DNA from 2 places in the Virgibacillus ihumii genome. Region 2 is predicted to be linked to the other one. Evidence: a T-box and tRNA genes for the amino acid it is inferred to sense, from the RefSeq annotation. Region 2 holds a T-box; the other holds one or more tRNA genes.
What was found. A T-box is a leader RNA that pairs with one kind of tRNA and senses whether it is charged. The one in region 2 lies ahead of ileS (isoleucine--tRNA ligase), so its partner is inferred to be a tRNA-Ile.
Positions count from the first base shown of each region.

Region 1: it has a tRNA-Ile gene. The T-box ahead of ileS (isoleucine--tRNA ligase) is inferred to sense a tRNA for this amino acid. The anticodon was not compared.

Region 1 covers NZ_CACVAN010000001.1:1,027,266-1,036,184, forward strand. Annotated here, with positions in the region: gene pstC (phosphate ABC transporter permease subunit PstC) at 1-401, opposite strand, end outside; gene HUX68_RS05145 (PstS family phosphate ABC transporter substrate-binding protein) at 524-1,486, opposite strand; gene HUX68_RS05150 (PstS family phosphate ABC transporter substrate-binding protein) at 1,699-2,682, opposite strand; gene HUX68_RS05155 (peptidoglycan D,D-transpeptidase FtsI family protein) at 2,854-4,920, opposite strand; gene HUX68_RS05160 (MFS transporter) at 4,991-6,262, opposite strand; gene sodA (superoxide dismutase SodA) at 6,385-6,996, opposite strand; tRNA gene HUX68_RS05170 (tRNA-Phe) at 7,203-7,275, opposite strand; tRNA gene HUX68_RS05175 (tRNA-Ser) at 7,466-7,558, opposite strand; tRNA gene HUX68_RS05180 (tRNA-Ile) at 7,568-7,644, opposite strand; tRNA gene HUX68_RS05185 (tRNA-His) at 7,657-7,732, opposite strand; tRNA gene HUX68_RS05190 (tRNA-Met) at 7,752-7,828, opposite strand; tRNA gene HUX68_RS05195 (tRNA-Asn) at 7,832-7,906, opposite strand; gene HUX68_RS05200 (Na/Pi cotransporter family protein) at 8,230-8,919, opposite strand, start outside.
Region 2 covers NZ_CACVAN010000001.1:507,052-515,970, forward strand. Annotated here, with positions in the region: gene HUX68_RS02500 (cell division protein SepF) at 1-302, shown strand, start outside; gene HUX68_RS02505 (YggT family protein) at 309-584, shown strand; gene HUX68_RS02510 (YlmH family RNA-binding protein) at 588-1,364, shown strand; gene HUX68_RS02515 (DivIVA domain-containing protein) at 1,451-1,957, shown strand; T-box leader at 2,007-2,229, shown strand; gene ileS (isoleucine--tRNA ligase) at 2,323-5,079, shown strand; gene lspA (signal peptidase II) at 5,184-5,654, shown strand; gene HUX68_RS02530 (RluA family pseudouridine synthase) at 5,651-6,562, shown strand; gene pyrR (bifunctional pyr operon transcriptional regulator/uracil phosphoribosyltransferase PyrR) at 6,725-7,276, shown strand; gene HUX68_RS02540 (aspartate carbamoyltransferase catalytic subunit) at 7,420-8,328, shown strand; gene HUX68_RS02545 (dihydroorotase) at 8,303-8,919, shown strand, end outside.

The DNA.
Region 1 (8,919 bases), 520 kb from region 2:
GTTGGTATACCGGCCAGTACTTCCATAATCGGTTTCACAATTCTACGTACCTTATCAGAGGCAAATTCACTTAAATAAATCGCTGAGGCAATTCCGATTGGAATCGATACAACCATTGCTATCCCAGTAATTAATAATGTCCCGGAAATAAGCGGGAGAACCCCAAAGCTCGGGTTTTCACCAAACGGCCACCACTCAGTCCCGGTTATAAAGTCCAAGAATGACACCCGACTGAAAAAAGTAAATGTTTCCACTAACAACGTTATAATAATACCGAGTGTAGTCAGCACAGAAATTATTGCGCAAATCAAAAAAATGGTCGGGGCTGCTTTTTCATTGAACTTAAGCAAAAATTGATTTGATTTTTTCTCATTTATCATTTTCTTAACGTCAACAGACATATTAAATACTCCTCTGCAATTTCTTCAGTTAGTCAAAACGGCACAATAAAGCAGGAACGTGAGGTGAATATTTAAATTCACCTCTCACAACTGATCCCGCTTTAGGAAAACTGCATTCTGAATTATTTGCCTGCCAAATTTTTTATTTTATTCAGAGCATCTTCATACTCACTATCAGGCTTAGCAACATATCCTACAGCCTCGGCCATTTCACCGGCATTTTTGAGTGTATATTCCATAAAGTTATACACCGATTCATTTTTCAAGGCATCGTTTTTCACATAGATGAACAATGGTCTCGAAAATGGATTGTACTCACCTGACTGAATGGTTTCCTTACTTGGCAGAACCGGTTTTCCCTCGCTGTTTACAATCGGTACTGCTTTTAACTGGTCTTTATTTTCGGCATAATACGCATACCCAAAATAACCAATACCATGTTTAGAACCTGTAACTCCTTGTACGAGGACATTGTCATCCTCCGACAGTGTTGTATCTTTCCGGATTTGTCCGTCTCCCAGAACTACTTCACTGAAATAGTCAAAAGTTCCTGATGCTGCTCCAGGGCTGTAGAATTTAATTTCTTTATCAGGCCATTCTTTATTTAAATCAGACCAGGTTTCTACACCACCGTTTTCAGACCACATTTTTTTTAATTGCTCAACAGTCAGCTTATCCACCCAATCATTTTCCTGATTTACTACAATAGAGAGTCCATCAAGTGCAATCTCAAACTCGGTAAACTTAATCCCGTTTTCTTTCAATGCAGCCTTTTCTTCTTTTTCGATAGGTCTGGAGGCATTGGAAATATGCGTTTCACCAGCAATAAACTTTTCAAATCCGCCGCTTGTTCCGGAAACTCCAATATTAACCTTTGCACCCGGATTCTCAATCATATATTCTTCTGCGACTGCTTCCATAATCGGAAAAACAGTAGATGATCCATCAACCTTAACTGTTGCAGAACCCTCTGATGAAGCACCGGTACCATTACTACTTCCGCTTCCATCTCCATTTCCACACGCAGCCAGAAACAGTGCTGTGAGAGAAACTATTAATATTACAAATAAAAGTCTCTTTTTCAATTTTAAAGCCCCCTGTTGTGGTAGATTAACTGCCAGAAAAGATATGCATTTCCTTTCCTGCAAACCCATCATAACGAACTAGTATTAATTCCCTATTAATTGGTTGTAAAGAAAATGTAAATTTAAAAGACGACAAAAAGACCTGATACCATTTGAACATGGTTCGGCCCTTTTGTAATGTTACTCAAAATTATTTTGATCCGCTTTCTGAATTATTTACTTGCCAATTCTTTTATTTTATTCAAGGCATCTTCATAGGCATTATCAGTCATAGCAACATATCCTACAGCTTCCGCCATTTCACCGGCATTTTTGAGTGTATATTCCATAAAGTTATATACCATTTCATTCTTCAGAGCATCGTTTTTCACATAGATAAATAACGGTCTCGAAAATGGATTATACTCACCTGACTGAATTGTTTCCATAGTAGGCAAAACAGGTTTCCCATCACTATTTACAATTGGTATTGCTCTTAATTGGTCTTTATTTTCGGCATAATATGCATACCCGAAATAACCAATACCGTGTTTAGAGCCTGTAACTCCTTGTACAAGAACATTGTCATCCTCTGACAGTGTTGCATCTTTCCGGATTTGTTCTTCTCCCAGAACTACTTCACTGAAATAATCAAATGTTCCTGAATCTGCTCCAGGACTGAAAAATTTAATTTCTTTATCAGGCCATTCTTTATTTAAGTCAGACCAGGTTTTCACCCCGCCTTTTTCAGACCACATTTTTTTCAGTTGCTCAACAGTGAGCTTATCCACCCAGTCATTTTCTTGATTAACTACAATAGAGAGTCCATCAAGTGCAACCTTAAATTCGGTAAACGCAATCCCGCTTTCTTTCAATGCAGCCTTTTCTTCTTTTTCGATAGGTCTGGAAGCATTGGAAATATGTGTTTCACCAGCAATAAACTTTTCAAATCCACCACCTGTACCGGAAACTCCAATATTAACCTTTGCATTCGGATTCTCAATCATATACTCTTCTGCTACTGCCTCCATAATTGGAAATACAGTAGATGATCCATCAACCTTAACTGTTGCAGAATCTTCTGATGAAGCATTTGCATTCTCTGATGAGGTATTATTACTATTACTGCTTCCGCTTCCTTCCGCATTTCCGCACGCAGCCAGGAACAGTGCTGTGAGAGAAACGATTAATGTTACGAACAAAAATCTCTTCTTCAATTTTAAAGCCCCCTGTTATGGTAAATTGTCAGGAAAAGATTTCCTTTCCTGCAACTCCATCATAACGGACCATTATTAATTACCTATTAATTACATGTAAAGAAAACATAAATTTAGAGGTACAATAAAAAAGCCTGAACATATAATCATGTTTCAGACTTTTTTCAAAAGTTATTCAGATTGGTTCTTTTCCTTCAATTCAAAGTAAGAATCAAGAATACGCTCTCCTATATTCTTACTGGTTGGATGCTGATTAAGCACAACACCTGCTTGAGGAACGACAACAGCAAAAGCCACCTCAGGCTTGTTAAATGGTGCATATCCGACAAGCGTGTGGTTCTCTGCATCCATTACCTTTTCACCATCTTTGTAAACATCACTCTCAGCGGTACCCGTTTTACCGGCTGGATTATATGATTTACCTGCAAAGTGGGAGTATGCTGTTCCGCCAACTTCCTGATATACTCTGCGGAAGCCTTCCTGCACCCGCTCCAGATATCTATCGTCCATGGTAATCTTATTTAATACCTGCGTATTGACACTTTTATAAACAGGTCCTAAATCTTCCTCGTGCGGTATTGGAGTCCGAACCGACTTTAAAAAATGCGGACGGACACGATATCCATCGTTGGCAATAGTTGATACATACTGAGCAAGCTGCAGCGTTGTATATGTATCATACTGACCAATCGCAAAGTCAAGCAGATTACCTGCCTTGGGATTCGGACCTTCATAACCAATCGATTCGTAAGGAAAGTCCACCCCGGTTGATACACCGAGTCCGAACTGACTGAAATAATTTCGGATTTCCTGAAATGCAGCTGGATCAAAACTCAAACTTTCATTCCGCTCGTAATTAAAGTCCCCACCCATCCGCATTGCAATATAAAACATGTATACGTTGGATGAACGTTTGAGGGCATTGACATCATTTATCAAGCCAAGATTCCGATACGAACTTTTCTCCGGAGTGCCGGCTATCTTAATTGGTGCATCATAAAACGTAGTACCTATATCAATGACTCCGGATTCATAACCGGAAAGAACTGTAGCACCCTTTATTGCAGAACCTGGCTCATGTGCTGCATACAATGCTTTCAGCCCGGCATTTTCAAATTCATTTTTCTCCCGGTTATAATGCTGACCTGCCACTGCCAGGAGTTCACCTGTCTGCGGGTTCATGACAACCGCAAGCGCATCATTCATAAACCGATTCTTATATGGGTGTTTTTGAATTGCTGCCTTCAGTTCTTCTCGCAGTATTTTATTCACTTTCTTCTGCAATTTCATATTAATTGTCAGAACAAGATCTTTGCCCCGTTGACCTTCCACAACCACTTCAGAATCAATTACTTTTCCATCTTTGTTTGTTGTATACTGGATTTTTTCTTTCCGGCCCCGCAACAGACTTTCATACTGCTGCTCCAGACCGCTTTGCCCGACGCGGTCATTTCGCTTGTATCCGCGGGACAGATAATATTCTTCTTTTTCGGCAAGAATACCTTGCGACTGGGATGTAATGGATCCGATAAAATTGCTGAACGTTTTACCATATGGTTTAAAGCGATCCCAATCGGTAGTGGCATTTATTCCATCAAGCATATCCAGATGCTCGGATACTTTGGCAAATTCCTCAGGTGTTACATTTTCGTTTTTGATAACGTGTGGTGTCAGGGTCATTGCCTGATCCATTTCTTTTTTGATCGCCATTACTTCAAGCTGTTTCTCGGTAAAATCATCAATTTCATCTTTTTTAATACGTTCCAAAATTGTATTGTATTCTTCACTTGTATCCATTTTTTCGAGTTCTTTATCAGAAAGTCGGCTTGTTGCTTCCTCTGTGTGTTTCAAATACCAATATTCTTTTTTATTCCGTTCGGTAACGTCATACTCCCCATTTTCTTTCGGCATGGAAATAAAACGTGACAGTTTCTCGGCCACCTCAAGACGATCCTCTGCTGTAACTCCTTTAGCAGGAGTGTATGTGATCGAATAGAGTGGTTTATTACCAACGATTAAATTGTGATTTCGATCGAACATTCTTCCCCGCGGCACCGGTATTTCCGTGTTCTCTTTAACTGTTTTATCAATTTCTTCCTGAAACTCTTCCCCGTTCAAAATTTGCACAACTCCAAGCTGCAAAACCAAAACAGAGAACAACAGAAAGACAATGAAAAACAATATATTTAAACGAAAAGGAAGTTGTGTTTTCTTTTTTTTCGTCTTTCGTTGCACCATTGTCTCCCCCTAGATATAAAACCTTCCAAGTATTCCTATTATAGCATTAAATACTGGAAATTCTAGAGGATTACCGATCTTTTTCATCGGTTAATTGCTCTTTTATCATAAAATCTTTTTTATGCGGACTGCCCAGAGAGATATTCTTTACAAATAAGTAAATAAAAAGATGACCCGCACCGAAGATAATCAGCAAAAATGGAATAATTTTTTCAGCGGGAAACACATAAATGGCAATCAGGAAGGATAGAATCGCTACAACCCGCCCTATGTTGACAAACAATTCCCTTACCACAATATATTCGATTCGAAAATCCTTTGCTTTCCAAGCCTTTCCGATTACATCATACGTCATGGATACATACGGAACATTAATAATCGGGTAGGCAATACCAATTATTGCTGCATAAATCATAAGCTTATAGTAAGAAATGTCGAACAATATAATGAAAATGGACACGTACAGCAGGATAGCACCGAATAAAATTGATTTTTTCCGCATGGATGGTTTAATCCACTTCGTAACAATAAAATAAAATACAAGTGACAGGCCGGATAAAAATAAATTAAACATACCGAGGGCAAACTCACTTTTCGTAGTTAAATACACCCAAATCGCAATGACAAATAAAAATATCCCTTCGCGCAGCCCTTGGAATACGTGGGCATTTAAAATTTTGCCCCAATTTTTATTATTCCCCTTCTCTGCAAGTACCCGTTTGAAATGAAATAACCCTTCTGCAGGTCGTCGTTTCAGAAAAAAACTGCAGATTACAGCACTGATAAACAGCCCGAATGAAATCGTGAAAATCGTCGTGTATCCCATAGTAGCAGGCATTTTTAAAATAATGGTACCTGCCAGCAACGGACCTATCATGCCACCGAATGATTGAAGTATTCCCAGAAAGCCATTGAAAAAATCTCTTGACTCCGGTTCGGTTATTTCAAATGTGAGTACGTTAAATGCCAGCCAATAAAATCCATAACCGATACCTAACAGACTTCCAAGCAGAAAATTATAAACGGAGGCATCCTCCGCTATAATAAGGACACTCAAAAAAAACAGGGATAATACGGTTACCCCTAACCTCAGGACAATCACCCTGTCTACTTTTTTTGCAATTTTGCCGGCGAAAATAAACGTAATCGGCTGCAGCAGATATATTCCCAAATTGTACATTGCGATTGTCACGTAATCACCGGATTGTTTCCATAAATAAATGTTAACAAATGTGTTGGACAGAAATATACCCAATGAGTATAGTCCGCCAATTACCAGCAGGAAAATTAAATCCCTGTCTATTTCGACTTTGCCAGCTATATTCTGGATACTCTTGTGCATATCAATTGCTCCCCTTTAACTGCTATTAGTTTGAGCAAATAGCAATTAGATATGCACACATATTTGTGCATTAAAAAGGTGCGGATATTGGTTATCCGCACCCAGCTAACTGTTAATTATTATTATTTTGCAGCATCATAATTTTTTGCAACTTCATCCCAGTTAACAACGTTCCAGAATGCAGCAACATAATCAGGACGCTTGTTTTGATACTTAAGGTAATATGCATGCTCCCAAACATCAAGACCAAGAACCGGCGTTTTGCCTTCCATCAATGGTGAATCCTGATTTGGTGTGCTGATTACTTCCACATCCCCGTTGTTTACAACAAGCCAAGCCCAGCCTGAACCGAAACGACCTTTTGCAGCAGTTTCAAATTCTTCTTTGAACTTGTCGAAGCTGCCGAATTTACCATTAATTTTGTCAGCAAGCTCGCCTGTTGGCTCGCCGCCGCCATTTGGTGACATCACTTTCCAGAATAGGCTATGGTTAACATGTCCGCCGCCATTGTTCCGAACAGCAGTACGAATATTTTCAGGTACAGAATCAATGCTGCTTACAAGATCTTCTACTGATTTATTCTGAAGATCCGCATTTCCTTCTACTGCGGCGTTCAGCTTTGTAACATAAGTATTATGATGCTTTGTGTGGTGGATATTCATTGTTTCTTTGTCGATTGTTGGTTCTAAAGCATCGTATGCATAAGGTAGTTCTGGTAATTCAAATTTTGCCATTATTAATTCCTCCCACAAAAATATGTTTTTAAAGGATTGAAAATTCAACCTTTTAAAGCAAGCCTATCAGAGCTATTCCGCACTTGCAAATTATTTGCATTCATAACAGTGCTGGTAATGATCAGCCCTATAATCGTTATATTCCCACATTTATAAAACTGAAACATATTGCATAAAAAAAACAAGCGATTAGCTTGTTTCAAGGATGGCTCCGGACGGAATCGAACCGCCGACACAGGGATTTTCAGTCCCTTGCTCTACCGACTGAGCTACAGAGCCGTATGTGATTGTAGTTTAATTCGTATTTAAGTACATCCTGAGCTTGGTTGGCTCGTCGTGTTGCAGGTTCTTTCAGTGACGCAGCACTCCTCGCAGGCCTTCTCTTAGAAGCTTATTCGTTGAAGCGGGCGGCTTGCTCTACCGACTAAGCTACAGAGCGGTATGTGATTGTAACGCGTTAAAATATGTATGGAGGAGGTAGAGGGATTCGAACCCCCGCGCGGTTTGACCCGCCTGTCGGTTTTCAAGACCGATCCCTTCAGCCAGACTTGGGTATACCTCCGAATTAAAATGGTGGACCCTGCAGGATTCGAACCTGCGACCGATCGGTTATGAGCCGATAGCTCTAACCAGCTGAGCTAAGGGTCCAAGTCTATTTTATGGGGCGACCGGTGGGGATCGAACCCACGTATGCCGGAGCCACAATCCGGTGCGTTAACCGCTTCGCCACGACCGCCGTTTATATGTAATTGAAATGGTAGCGGCGGAGGGGATCGAACCCCCGACCTCACGGGTATGAACCGTACGCTCTCGCCAGCTGAGCTACACCGCCATATGGCTCCACAGGCAGGAATCGAACCTGCGACTAATCGGTTAACAGCCGATCGCTCTACCGCTGAGCTACTGTGGAATAATCTAAAATATGTATAAGCTTTTGTTCGTGACGAAAAGGATTTTTATCAGCAACGAAATATAATTTACCATGTACGACAGATTATGTCAATAACTTTTACATTTTTTTGTTCACGAACGCTTATCCGCTTAATTAAACAACACTATATACTATAGCATGATTATGTTTGGTTTTCAATAATATTTGAAACACAATTTCAGGGTCTTTCAATTGCCTGTTTCACGTGCGATAGGACCCAGACACCTTATTGTGAACACAATTCGCACACGCAACAAAAAAAGAGAGAGGCAATAGCACCCCTCTTTTTCACTGCAAATTATTTATTCTCCCAGTACATCCTCAGCTATATTAACTGCGTGGTCACCAATTCGCTCAAGATTACTGATCATATCTACAAAGACAATCCCTGCAGACCCGTTACATAACCCTTCATTCATGCGAATGATATGCTTCTTGCGGTACGTGCGCTCCATTTTATCTATCTCTTCTTCTTTTTGAATAACTGCAAGCGCTTCTTCCCGATCATCTGATTCAAGTGCTTTGATGGATTGTTTGACTGTCATAATAGTCAAATCAAACATATTATTTAAATCATCCTGCGCCTGTTCAGTCAGTTTTACTTTATTTGATATTTTATAATCGATCAACTCAATAATGTTTTCAAAATGGTCACCAATTCGTTCAATATCCCGTACAGAGTCCATCAATGCCGTGTGTCGTGCACTTTCCAATTCAGACATGGATTCCGACGAAATACTGACCAGATATTTTGTGATTTCCTTATCAAGGTTGTTTAATGCCCCTTCGATCTGCATAGCCATGTCGGAATGTTTCTGAGATTTCGTTGTAAGATACTTATTTGTTTCCTCGAGACCGTTGTATGCATATTCACCCATACGGATAACTTCGGCTTTTGCCTGATCCAACGCCAGCGCTGATGACTGTTGAATAAAGATTGGATCCAGATGTTGAGGCTTATACTCAACTATTGTATCGTCTCCAGGAATCAG
Region 2 (8,919 bases):
TGACGAGCATGCAGCACCCAACATCAAAGGTAGTACTTTGTGAGCCGAGAAATTACAGTGAAGCCCAGGAGATTGCTGATAATGTGGTCAACAGACGGGCTGTTGTCATTAATATGCAGCGGGTTGATCACCATCAGGCAAAACGTATTGTTGATTTTTTAAGTGGTACGGTTTATGCAGTCAATGGTGACATTCAAAAACTTGGTGCACAGACATTTTTATGCTCCCCGGATAATGTGGATGTGTCCGGAAGCATAACTGACATGTATGACGAAGAAGATGAATTTGAAAAAGGATGGTAGGATTTAATGAGTTCAATCTATAGTGTATTACAACTTGCACTGATGCTTTACAGTTATGCTTTAATTATTTATATTTTTATGTCTTGGTTCCCCGGTGCTCGGGAGTCGTCAATTGGTGAGTTCTTTGCTAAAATTTCCGAGCCTTATTTGGAACCATTTCGTAAAATTATTCCGCCAATCGGTATGATTGATATTTCTCCGATCGTCGCAATTCTTGTTCTCTACTTTGCACGAGCATTTGGGTTGCCGGTACTGTTTAATATGCTGGGCAGCTGGTTTTAATAAATGGAGATTTACCAGCATTTCAGGGAGGAAGAACAGCCATTTATTGATAAGGTGTTGTCCTGGATTGAACAGGTAGAACGCTCTTATCAGGTGAAATTGACGGATTTCCTTGATCCTAGAGAGCAGCAGATTGTTGAAATGCTAATCGGCACAACTGGTGGAGACATTAAAATGTACAAGCAGGGCGGAAATGAATCAGCTGAAAGAAAACGTGTTATTCTTGCGCCAATGTACGAAATTATTGATGATGAATCCTTTCAGCTTTCACTGCTCCAGGCTTCTTATCATCAAAAATTTGTCAGTGTAACACATCGGGATGTAATGGGGGCATTTTTATCCCAGGGAATTAAACGCCAGAAGCTTGGTGAAATTATAGTTGGAGAAGGCATTATTCAGATAGTCGCTGCTGATGAAATTGCTCCTTATATCATCACAAATCTGACGTCCATTAAAAAGACTAAAATCCGACTCGAGGAAAAACCGCTCAGCACATTGATTTCAAAGAATTTAAACTGGAAAATATCCGATAAGACAGTGTCATCACTGAGGCTTGATGCAGTAGTCAAGGTGATTTACAATATATCGAGAAAAGATGCGGTTGAAATGATTGGAAAACAGTTGGTTAAAGTTAATTTTAAAATTGTTGACGATCCGAAGTTCACCCTTGAAGAGGGTGATCTCATATCACTGAGAGGCAAAGGACGAAGCAGACTGGACCACATTAACGGCCGGACGAAAAAAGATAACTGGAAGATTTCCATCGCTGTTTTGCAATAATTCTTCCCTTAAGCAGGATTTTATATCTTTTTGTCGAATAAAAACTTATGACAGTTATTTTTAGTATTTTTAAGGAGGTGGCTTTTGTGCCATTAACACCACTGGATATCCATAATAAAGAATTTACCAGAGGGTTTCGGGGATATGATGAAGATGAAGTCAATGAATTTTTGGATCAGGTGATCAAAGACTACGAAATGACCATTCGTGAAAAAAAGGATTTACAGGAAAAAGTGGAGCAGCTCAATGAAAAACTGGGACATTTTACGAACATTGAAACAACCCTTAATAATTCTATTTTGATTGCACAGGAAACAGCAGAAGAGTTAAAAGGGAATGCAACGAAAGAGTCTAAACTGATTATTAAAGAAGCTGAGAAAAATGCCGATCGGATCATAAATGAAGCGTTGAATAAGTCACGCCGAATTTCCATGGATGTGGAAGAGCTGAAAAAACAGGCAAAAGTTTTCCGTACCCGTCTGAAAATGCTGGTGGAAGCACAGCTTGAACTGGTGGATACGGATGACTGGGAAGAGTTATTTAACGAGAATTTCAGCCAGGAACTTGAGGTGGCTGCGGAAAAAGAGTCTTAAGTCTTGACGATACAGGAATTTTTACATATAATTCATTACAATCATAATTAATAATACGATGATAGGGACAGTAAGGATTTATGTGACTGTTAAGCGAGTCGGGATAAGGTGGAAGCCCGGTACAGCTGTTTATTCTGAAGATCACCCTGGAGTAATCTGTTTTGAATGAAGTAGGAACGGACGGATTGTTCACGTTACGGACTTTGAGTGAATTTAAAATATAATTATTTTGAATTTATAAGGGTGGTACCGCGAGTCTTCTCGTCCCTTTTGGGGATGCTGAGGGCTTTTTTTAATGGTCGCACCCCATTTACAACTAACTTAAAAACATTTCTAATGGATTTAATATAAGGAGGAAATAAACCGTGGAGTATAAAGACACATTATTAATGCCTAAAACAGATTTTCCGATGCGCGGTAATTTGCCGAATAAAGAACCGGTTCGGCAGGAAAAATGGGAAGAAGAAAATATTTATGAAAAAGGACTGGAGCGGACAAAAGGACGCCCTTTGTTTGTACTGCATGATGGACCGCCGTACGCGAATGGAGATTTGCATATCGGTCATGCGCTGAATAAAATTTTGAAGGACTTTATTACACGCTATAAATCAATGGCAGGATACCATGCACCATATGTTCCCGGCTGGGATACCCATGGGCTGCCGATTGAAACGGCATTGACCAAAAAGAAAAAAATTAAACGTAAAGAAATGAGTATCGCTGATTTCCGTGAGAAATGTGCAGAATATGCAATGGGACAGCTTGACAGTCAACGGACACAGTTTAAAAAACTTGGTGTGCGGGGTGAGTGGGATAATCCATATATCACACTGACAAAAGATTATGAGGCAGCACAAATTAAGGTTTTTGGTGAAATGGCGAAACGGGGGTATATTTATAAAGGTCTTAAACCTGTCTATTGGTCACCTTCGTCTGAATCCGCCCTGGCGGAAGCAGAAATTGAGTATCATGATAAACGTTCACCGTCCATTTACGTGGCTTTTGATGTTACGGACGGCAACGGTGTGTTGGATGAAGGAGATAAACTGGTTATCTGGACCACAACGCCATGGACCATTCCTGCCAACCTCGGAATCAGTCTTCACCCTGATTTTGAGTATGTCGTTGTCGCTGTCAATGACGAGAGGTTTGTGGTGGCACATGATTTACTTGAAACAATAGCCGAGGAATTGGAATGGGATAATCCGCAAGTTGTAAAGACGTTTAAAGGGAAAGAAGCAGACCGGGTGATGACAAAACATCCATTTTACGACCGGGATTCACTTGTAATGCTAGGTGAGCATGTTACAACGGATGCAGGTACCGGCTGTGTTCATACTGCACCCGGACATGGGGAGGATGACTTTTATGTCTCCAGATCCTATGGAATTGACGCACTGTCCCCAGTTGATTATAAAGGGGTATTTACCAGTGAAGCACCGGGATTTGAAGGGTTATTTTATGACAAAGCAAATAAACCTATTACGGAAAAGCTGGAGGAAGTTGGAGCATTACTGAAGCTGAGCTTTATTACACACTCCTATCCACATGACTGGCGGACGAAAAAGCCCACTATTTTCCGGGCAACGTCACAGTGGTTTGCATCCATCAAAGATTTCCGTCAAACGATTTTGGAGGAAATTAAACGTATTGACTGGTACCCGGCATGGGGCGAAACACGATTGTATAATATGGTTCGGGACCGTGAAGACTGGTGTATTTCCAGACAGCGTACATGGGGTGTGCCAATTCCTGTTTTTTATGGCGAAGATAATACTCCGATTATTACGAATGAAACGATTGAGCATGTTTCTGCACTTTTCGCGGAATATGGTTCAAATATCTGGTTTGAAAGGGAAGCAAAAGATTTGCTGCCTGAAGGTTTTACATCGGAACATAGCCCTAATGGCAATTTTACAAAAGAAACAGATATCATGGATGTATGGTTTGATTCCGGATCATCACATGAGGCAGTATTAGAAGGACGGGAAGAGCTTCAAAGACCTGCTGATGTTTATTTGGAAGGCAGTGACCAGTATCGCGGCTGGTTTAATTCATCACTATCCACTGCGGTTGCTGTTACTGGTAAAGCACCATATAAAGCAATTATAAGCCATGGATTTACCTTGGATGGCGATGGCCGAAAAATGAGTAAGTCCGTTGGAAATGTAATGGATCCTGCCAAGATTCAAAAACAACTCGGTGCTGATATTTTAAGACTGTGGGTATCATCGGTTGATTATCAGGCGGATGTTCGTATTTCACAGGATATCCTGAAACAGATTTCTGAGGCGTACCGTAAAATCAGAAATACATTCCGCTTTATGCTGGCAAATTTGTCTGACTTTGATCCAAAAACAGATGCTGTTCCCGAAAAGGATATGGAAGAAGTTGACCGCTATATGTTGCATCGGCTGCAGAATTTGCTTGCTTCTGTCAGGGAAAGCTATGATAAATATGAGTATTCACCGATTTACTCACAAATTCATAATTTCTGTGCGGTTGATTTAAGTTCTTTCTATTTGGACTTTGCCAAAGATATTCTTTATATTGAAGCAGAAAATAATCATCGTCGCAGAAGTATCCAGACAGGTTACTATGAAATCCTGACAACGCTTGTCAAACTGCTTACACCAATCATCCCGCATACGGCGGATGAAGTGTGGGAGTATATTCCTGGAGTCGAAGAAGAAAGTGTCCAGCTTACGGATATTCCGGAGCCAAGACAAATTGTAAACTTTGAACATGCTCAGGAAAAATGGGATCATTTCATGAAAATCCGGGATGATGTCCTTAAGGCACTTGAGGATGCACGAAACGAGAAAGTAATTGGCAAATCGCTTGAGGCTGCAATCATAATCGTTCCAAAAGACAATGAAACGAAAGAGGTGCTGAACAGCATTTCAAATATTCATCAATTGTTCATTGTTTCCGGTGCCGAAGTTGCCGAGGAAGCTGCAAGTGCTGAGGAGTACCGGTACGTAAAAGTTGCAGTGGAGAAGCATGCCGGTGAAAAATGTGAACGGTGCTGGGTCGCATCTGAAACTGTCGGTGAAGACAGCGAATATCCAGAACTGTGCACACGCTGTGCATCGATTGTTAAAGAAAATTACACAGCATAAAAGAATAACGCTCCCTCTTGCTGGTATTTTAAAAGCAGGAGGGGCGTTTTTCTGTCATTTGTGGTAAAATGCAAAGGGAAGCAAATGAAATCGGAGGATACTACATGATCTGGTACTACATAATTGCATTAATAATTGTTGGAATTGATCAGTATACAAAATGGATTGTCGTAAAGGAAATGGAATTATACGAACAGATAACGGTTATTGAAGACTTCTTTTACCTTACATCGCACCGGAACAACGGTGCTGCATGGGGCATATTGGAAGGTCACATGACTTTTTTCTATATCGTTACCGTGATTGTTGTGATCGGTATCGTGTACTATATGCAAAAATATGCTAAAGATAATAAGCTGCTGGCAATTTCACTCAGTCTGGTGCTTGGCGGTGCGATTGGAAATTTTATTGATCGTCTGTTCCGGAAAGAAGTAGTCGATTTTCTGGATTTTGTGATTGCCGGCTATGATTATCCTATTTTTAATATTGCGGATTCATCATTGGTAATCGGGGTTATTTTGCTGTTGATTGCTACATTTATCGATGAAAAGAAGAAAGGAAAATCAGAATCATGACCGAACAACAGCATATTGTCACCGGATCAGAAAATAAAATGAGAGTCGATAAACTATTGGCAGAGATTAATACGGATGCATCGCGTTCACAAGTGCAATCCTGGATTGCAGATGGTCTCGTATTTGTAAACGGCCAAAACGTAAAAGGTAACTATAAATGCCGGTTAAACGATCAAGTTACCTGGACAATTCCGGAACCCGTACCATTGCAGCTGACACCGGAAAATATTCCATTGTCCATTGTGTACGAGGACAGCCATCTTCTGGTCGTAAATAAACCTAGAGGAATGGTTGTGCATCCATCGGCAGGACATCAGAGCGGTACGTTGGTTAATGCACTGTTGTATCATTGTGATGATCTGTCCGGCATCAATGGTGTGGAACGGCCCGGAATTGTTCATCGGATTGATAAGGATACAAGCGGTCTGCTTGTTGTCGCCAAAAGTGACCTTGCCCATTCCGGTTTGGCTGAGCAGTTGGCATCAAAAGATGTGGAACGGAAATATGAAGCAGTTGTTCATGGTGTAATTGAACATGAAACCGGCGTGATTGATGCACCAATTGGCAGAGATCCAAATCAACGTCAGCGGATGGGTATTGTTGAAAATGGCAAATCAGCTGTAACACATTTTCGTGTCCTGAAGCGATTTGCTCACTTCACACACATTGAGTGCCAACTGGAAACAGGTCGTACTCATCAAATCCGTGTCCATATGCGCTATATCGATTTTCCATTGGCTGGTGATCCGAAATATGGTCCGCGAAAAACATTGGAAATTGATGGTCAGGCATTGCATGCAAAATCATTGGGATTCACCCATCCAGATACAAACGAATGGATGCATTTTGAAGTGGATGCTCCTGAATATTTTCAACAATTGCTGGGTCAGCTGGAAAAAATGTATTGACAGTACAGCAGTATTTTGTCATAATAAACTAAATGAATAGTGACCTTTAATTATAGTCCTGTGAGGCTAAAAAGGAACGGTTATGGTTGTGTGTACGAGAAGTATATACCAATCCCTTTTTTCCTCATGGAGAAAAGGGATTTTTTAATGGAGGTTTTACATGTGAATAAGAAAACTGTCGTGCTTGATGACGCGGCGATGAACAGGGCTTTGACAAGGATTGCCCATGAAATCGTCGAAAAAAACAAGGGGGGGGAAAACCTGATTCTTGTCGGTATCAAGACAAGAGGGATTCCGCTTGCCAGACGCCTGCAGGAAAAAATCAGCAGAATCGAAGGAATGACCGTTCCAATCGGTGAATTGGATATCACCCTGTACCGGGATGATCTGGAAACCAAAAGTGATGATCCGGAATTAAAAGATACGAACATCGAAGTTGCGCTTGACGGAAAGAAAGTAATCCTGGTTGACGATGTGCTGTATACAGGCAGAACTGTTCGAGCTGCCATGGATGCGGTAATCGATCTGGGAAGACCTTCACGGATCCAGTTGGGTGTACTCGTTGACCGCGGTCACCGGGAATTGCCGATTCGGGCTGACTATGTAGGAAAAAATATCCCTACATCTGAGAAAGAAGTCATTGTTGTCCATCTGCATGAATCTGATGAGCAGGATGAAGTAAGTATATATGATAATAAATATCCGAGCCTTTAAGTGAATCCAGAGAGATTCAAAAGGCTGCCCGGGAAACACGTGTATGAAATGTTACACGTCTATCTCTTTGCAGCCTTTTGCAAAGAGATTTTTTTTTGGGAAAAGATGGATACCAACAGAAATTTGTGAGGAGTGTGGAATTGATGAGGCATTTTGTATCGACAAGACATCTTTCAGAAACGATGATGTTTTCCATTCTAAAAAAAGCTGAAGGAATGCGTACAGGGGTACAAAAATTGCCCAGACAGCTCTTTGCGGCTAACTTGTTTTTTGAACCGAGCACACGAACAAAAATGAGTTTTATCGTTGCCGAACGGAAATTAGGTATTGAAACACTCGATTTTCAAATGGAAACTTCCAGTGTTGTCAAGGGAGAATCGTTGTATGATACCGCAAAGACTTGTGAGGCGATTGGTGCTAATGTGATGGTGATCCGTCATCAGGATGATGATTGGTATAAAGAACTTACCAATGACTTATCCCTGCCAGTTATCAATGCAGGTGCGGGAAAAGGAGAGCATCCCACCCAAAGCATGCTTGATTTGCTGACGATCTACCAGGAATACGGAACATTTTCAGGATTGAAAGTCGTCATATCCGGTGATATCAGTCACAGCAGGGTTGCCCGTTCCAATGCTTATGCACTGCAAACACTTGGTGCTAAGGTATACTTTGCTGCTGCGCCCGGGTTTGAAGATTCTTCATTGGATTTTCCATACATTTCAATCGATGAAGCTGTCGAGACATGTGATGTATTGATGCTGCTTAGAATTCAGCACGAACGCCACGGTCAAAACTCCTGTGATACGGTTTCATACCTGGAGAATTATGGTCTGACAACGGAAAGGGAACGGAAGATGAAAGACCATGCGATCATTTTACACCCCGCTCCGGTTAACAGGGGTGTCGAAATTGATTCTTGTCTTGTCGAATGTCCCCGCTCAAGAATTTTTAAACAAATGGAAAATGGAGTCTATATCCGCATGGCAATCATCCAAACACTCGTTAAGGAATGGGGAATGTATCATGAAATTGCTCTTGAAAAATGCTAAACGACTTGTAAATGAACGGCAGGAAGTCTGTGATGTTTTAATTAACGACGGTAAAGTACAACAAATTGCTCCTTCTATTAAAGTGGAAGCAAACGAGACAATTGATTGTGAAGGCAAGTACATTTTTCCGGGATTTATTGATGTACACATTCACCTTCGTGAACCGGGTGGTGAACATAAAGAAACGATTAAAACGGGAACTAAAGCCGCGGCAAAAGGTGGGTTTACAACGGTATGTGCCATGCCGAATACCAATCCGGTACCCGATAATATGGATACCGTAAACGACCTGCTGGAAACAATAAAGCAGGATGCAGCGGTACGGGTACTGCCATATGCAGCGATTACGAAAGGACTGAAAGGTGAAGAACGGACACCAATCGGAGAACTTGCAAAAACGGGAATCTTTGCCTTTACCGATGATGGGGTGGGAATTCAGACTGCCGACTTCATGCTGCAGGCGATGAAAGAAGCAGCGAAACATGGAAAACCAATCGTTGCCCACTGTGAAGATAATTCAATTGTGTATGGAGGAGTTGTCCATCAGGGAGAAATCAGCGAACGCATGGATTTTCCGGGGATTCCTTCATT